2 regions of the Gordonia sp. LUNF6 genome follow, and region 1 is predicted to be linked to the other one. Evidence: riboswitches for the same ligand, from Rfam matches in the RefSeq annotation. Region 1 holds a riboswitch; the other holds the start of a gene.
The links. A riboswitch is a leader RNA that binds a small molecule or an ion and turns the genes downstream of it on or off. The one in region 1 is predicted to bind S-adenosylmethionine.

Region 1 (2,191 bases):
CGCCGAGGGCACCTTGAAGTCGGTGGCGCGGTACTGGTCGCCGAAGGCGTGACGCCCGACGACCACCGGCTTGGTCCAGCCGGGTACCAGCCGAGGCACGTTCGAGATCAGGATCGGAGCCCGGAAGATGGTGCCGCCGAGGATGTTCCGAATGGTGCCGTTAGGCGATCGCCACATCTTCTTGAGACCGAATTCCTCGACGCGGGCCTCGTCGGGGGTGATGGTGGCGCACTTGACGCCGACACCGTGCTTCTGAATCGCGTGCGCGGCGTCCACCGTGACCTGATCGTCGGTCGCGTCGCGGTTCTCGATCCCGAGGTCGTAGTAATCCAGATCGATGTCGAGGTAGGGGTGGATCAGCTTCTCTTTGATGAACTGCCAGATGATTCGCGTCATCTCGTCGCCGTCGAGTTCGACGACGGTGCCCTCGACCTTGATCTTGCCCATATGGCTCTGTGCCCTCCTCAGCAGTAGACCGCCGGCCACTCGTCCTCAAACGTAATACGGACGGTCGTTCGGCGCGGCGGGCTCCAAACAGAACGCGCGTACTGTTTTAACCAGCATATCCCATGAGCAGCTCAGCGACCGAGCGATCGTGCAAGCACCGCCGCGCCTCCGCAGATCCGCGCCGAATGCCCTGTGCGGCAGCAGTTCTCCTTGAACACAGCGCCGACGCGCCGAGACCGACCGCTCGCACCGGTCGCCGCTTTTGCGCGGTCCTACCACATCGCCCACCGAGTCGACAGATTTACGACCAGGGGCGGTGAAGCCGTTTCAACAGCCGCATCGAGTTGATATATCCTCAGCAACAGGTCATGAGTGTCAGCGCACAGCCCCGGCTTGCTGACCGGCAACCCTCCATCCGCGGTGGGGTGCTCCGGGTGATGACCTGGCTGCGACGGAAGTCGCCGCAGCAAGCGCGGGTCCGAGGGTCGGACCCAACATACGAGGCCCGCCCCGGGCCGCCGACCGAAGAAAGAGAATGACGTCTCATGTCTGACGCCGCGAATTGGAGCTTCGAGACCACCCAGGTGCACGCCGGGCAGGTAGTCGACGCGACCGCCAAGACACGCGCACTGCCGATCTACCAGACCACGTCGTACGTGTTCGACAACACCGACCACGCGGCGAACCTGTTCGCGCTCGCCGAGCCGGGCAACATCTACACCCGGATCATGAATCCGACGCAGGACACCGTCGAGCAGCGCCTCGCGGCTCTCGGCGGCGGCGTCGCGGCCCTCTTGGTGGCCTCCGGCCAGGCCGCCACCACCTACGCGATTCAGAACATCGTCGAGGCCGGCGGACACGTCGTCTCCAGCCCCCGAATCTACGGCGGCACATACAATCTCTTCCACTACACGCTGCCGAAGTTCGGCATCGAGGTCTCGTTCGTCGACGATCCCGACGATCTCGAGTCGTGGAAGTCGGCGATCCGGCCCAACACCCGCGCACTGTTCGGTGAGACCATCGCGAACCCGCACAATCAGGTCCTCGACATCGCCGGAGTGGCGGACGTCGCACACGCGCACAGCCTCCCGCTGATCGTCGACAACACGGTCGCGACGCCGTATCTGCTGAATCCCATCGAGCACGGGGCCGACATCGTCGTGCACTCGGCCACCAAGTACATCGGCGGTCACGGCACCGCGATCGGCGGCGTCATCATCGACGGCGGCACCTTCGACTGGCGCGTCCAGCGCGACGGTGAAGACCTGTTCCCCGGCTTCACCACCCCGGACCCGAGTTACAACGGCGTCGTCTTCGCCGACCTGGGGGCTCCGGCCTACGCGCTCAAGGCGCGCACGCAATTGCTGCGCGACACGGGCGCGGCCATCTCCCCGTTCAACGCCTTCCTGCTGGCTCAGGGCATCGAGACGCTGAGCCTGCGCGTGGAGCGCCACGTCTCCAATGCACAGAAGGTGGCCGAGTTCTTGGAGGCCAACGACCAGGTCACCTCGGTCTCGTACGCCGGTCTCAAGTCGTCGCCGTACTACGAACGGGCGCAGAAGCTGCTGCCGAAGGGCGCCGGCGCGGTCATCGGATTCGAGATCGAGGGCGGCGTCGAGGCGGGCAAGGCCTTCGTGAACGCGCTGACCCTGCACAGCCATGTCGCCAACATCGGCGACGTCCGCTCGCTGGTGATCCACCCCGCGTCCACCACGCACAGCCAGCTCTCCCCGGAGGAGCAGCT
Region 2 (2,191 bases), 1.8 Mb from region 1:
GGAATGGTTCTCCACGGTGAAGCCGGCGATGCCGACGCGGTCGGCCGCATCGTCGAAGACCCGCAGCGGATGCACGCCGGGCAGCAGCGCCAACCCCTCGTCGAGACGCTGCTGCAACCGGTGCTCGTGATAGCCGATCTCCTCGAAACCGATGTCCTGCAGGGCCTGCGCCGCCGCTGCGAGCGCCACCACCCCCAGCGTGTTGGGAGATCCGGCTTCGTGACGAGCGGCACCGGTGTGCCACGCGACCCGGCCGTCGAGGTCGACGTCGGCGGTGGCGCCGCCGCCGGCCAGGTACGGTTCCGCCGCATCGAGCCAGTCGCCGCGGCCCACCAGCGCGCCCGCACCGAACGGCGCGTACAGCTTGTGGCCGGAGAAGACGAGGTAGTCGATGCCCCAGGACGCGATCGAGACGGCGCGGTGCGGGACCAGTTGCGCGGCGTCCACCAGAATGCGCGCGCCGTGCCGATGCGCCGCCGCGGCCAGCCGTCCGATCGGCAGCACCTCGCCGGTCACGTTCGACGCACCGGTGATCGCGAGCAACGCGGCGGGCGCGGCAGCGAGTTCTGCTTCGAGCCGCCCCACCGTCTCTTCGACGGTGCGGGCCGCCGGCACCACGCGAGCACGGCCGGTCCGGGTCCAGGGCAGCAGGTTGGCGTGGTGCTCGATGTCGAGCACCACCACGTCGCCGGGGGTGACGTGCGCGGCGAGATTGACGGCGTCGGTGGTGTTGCGCGTGAACACCACCGTGTCGTCGCTTCGACCGCCGACGAACCGCCGGACGGTCTCCCGAGCCTGCTCGTATCGCGCTGTCGTGACCTGAGAGAGATGGCCCGCGCCCCGATGCACGCTCGCATACTCGGTCAACGCGCCGGAGAGCCGTTCCGCGACAGACACGAGAGCCGGGGCCGATGCCGCGTAGTCGAGGTTCGCGTAGACGGTCTCGCCCCCTGCGGTGGTCGGCACCGTGGTGTCGGCACCGACCACCGGCGCGAGGGGACGAATGGGTGCCGGGCACACGGCCCGGTCGAGGATTGCGGTCATGACACGACTCCAGTAGATCTCCGCACTTGCCGGACGTCGGTCGACGCCGGCCGGGTCGTCACCTGGAGCACCCCACCGCGGTGGAGGGTTGCCGACCGGCCAGCCAGGGCTTCGCACCGGTTCTCGTGACCCGCCGTCAAGGATGCCGGTACGCGTCATTCGCGGAAAGCATTAAAACCACGGCGGGTGTAATCACCGGCGGATCCGCAGTTAGCGTGGTTTCAACATCCCTGTTCAGAAAGGCCTCCCGTGGTTCATCCGTCCGACCCGCAGTATCCGAGCGGCGCTCCCGGCCGGCCCCTGCCACAACCGCCCCTGCCACAACCGCCACAGCCGTCGTCGTACGGGCCGCCCCACCGGTACGGACCCGCGCAGCCGCCGTACGCACCGAACCCCTTCCCGCCCGGCCCGTGGCCGCAGCAGCCGCCGGTGAAGGGTCCGAAGCCGATGTTCTTCGGCATCGTGGCGGTGACCGCACTGGTGGTCGCCGGACTGACGACGCTGCTGATCCTCGCCCCCTGGGACTCCGACCGCGACACCGGTGCGGCGCCGGAGACCACGCGAACGTTCGCGCTCAAGGGCGGGACGTCCGTGGAGGTCCGGGTGCCCGCCGGCTGGACCGCCGTCACCGACACCAACGACGGCGCGCCCGTCGTGGTGCTGCGGGCCGCCGACGACGACCGGGTGCTGTCGCAGATGTCCGACGACCTCACCTCGCTCGGCGAATCCGGCTCGGGGACCCCGGTACACACGGTGGTGGTGTTCGCCGACAGTTGCTCCGGAACCGCCTCCGTCGGCGAGTGGAAGACCAAGAGCCGTGACGACTCCGCGAACGGCCACACCGAGCAGTGGCTGTACGCGACCTCGAGCGTCGACGGTCGCACCTGCGTCAACATGTCGGGTGCCGACGCGGGCGCCGACCCCGTCTCCGCCGGATCCGCGGGCCGCGACCTCCTCAAGCGGTTGATCAGGGAGAAGCGCATCACAGCGACGAAGTCCGTCTAGCCTCTCGCGGGTAACCTGGCCAGGTGCCTGCCGGTCTGTCGTTTCTGCTGTCGAACACCGATCTCAACGCCCGCGGATTCGGAGTGCGCGCCGCGTTCGGCTCCGTGGCGCAGGCGCGAGAGGCCCTCGCCGCCGGCACCGT

Region 2: it holds a riboswitch for S-adenosylmethionine, as region 1 does, so the genes downstream of both, ACK8HH_RS15780 (aminotransferase class V-fold PLP-dependent enzyme) here and ACK8HH_RS05690 (bifunctional o-acetylhomoserine/o-acetylserine sulfhydrylase) in region 1, are expected to answer to the same signal.

Annotation. Positions count from the first base shown of each region.
Region 1 covers NZ_CP178181.1:1,205,901-1,208,091, reverse strand. The annotation lists gene ACK8HH_RS05695 (NADP-dependent isocitrate dehydrogenase) at 1-447, opposite strand, end outside; SAM riboswitch class IV at 812-926, shown strand; gene ACK8HH_RS05690 (bifunctional o-acetylhomoserine/o-acetylserine sulfhydrylase) at 993-2,191, shown strand, end outside.
Region 2 covers NZ_CP178181.1:3,367,703-3,369,893, forward strand. The annotation lists gene ACK8HH_RS15780 (aminotransferase class V-fold PLP-dependent enzyme) at 1-1,044, opposite strand, end outside; SAM riboswitch class IV at 1,062-1,175, opposite strand; gene ACK8HH_RS15785 (hypothetical protein) at 1,474-2,049, shown strand; gene ACK8HH_RS15790 (isochorismate synthase MenF) at 2,073-2,191, shown strand, end outside.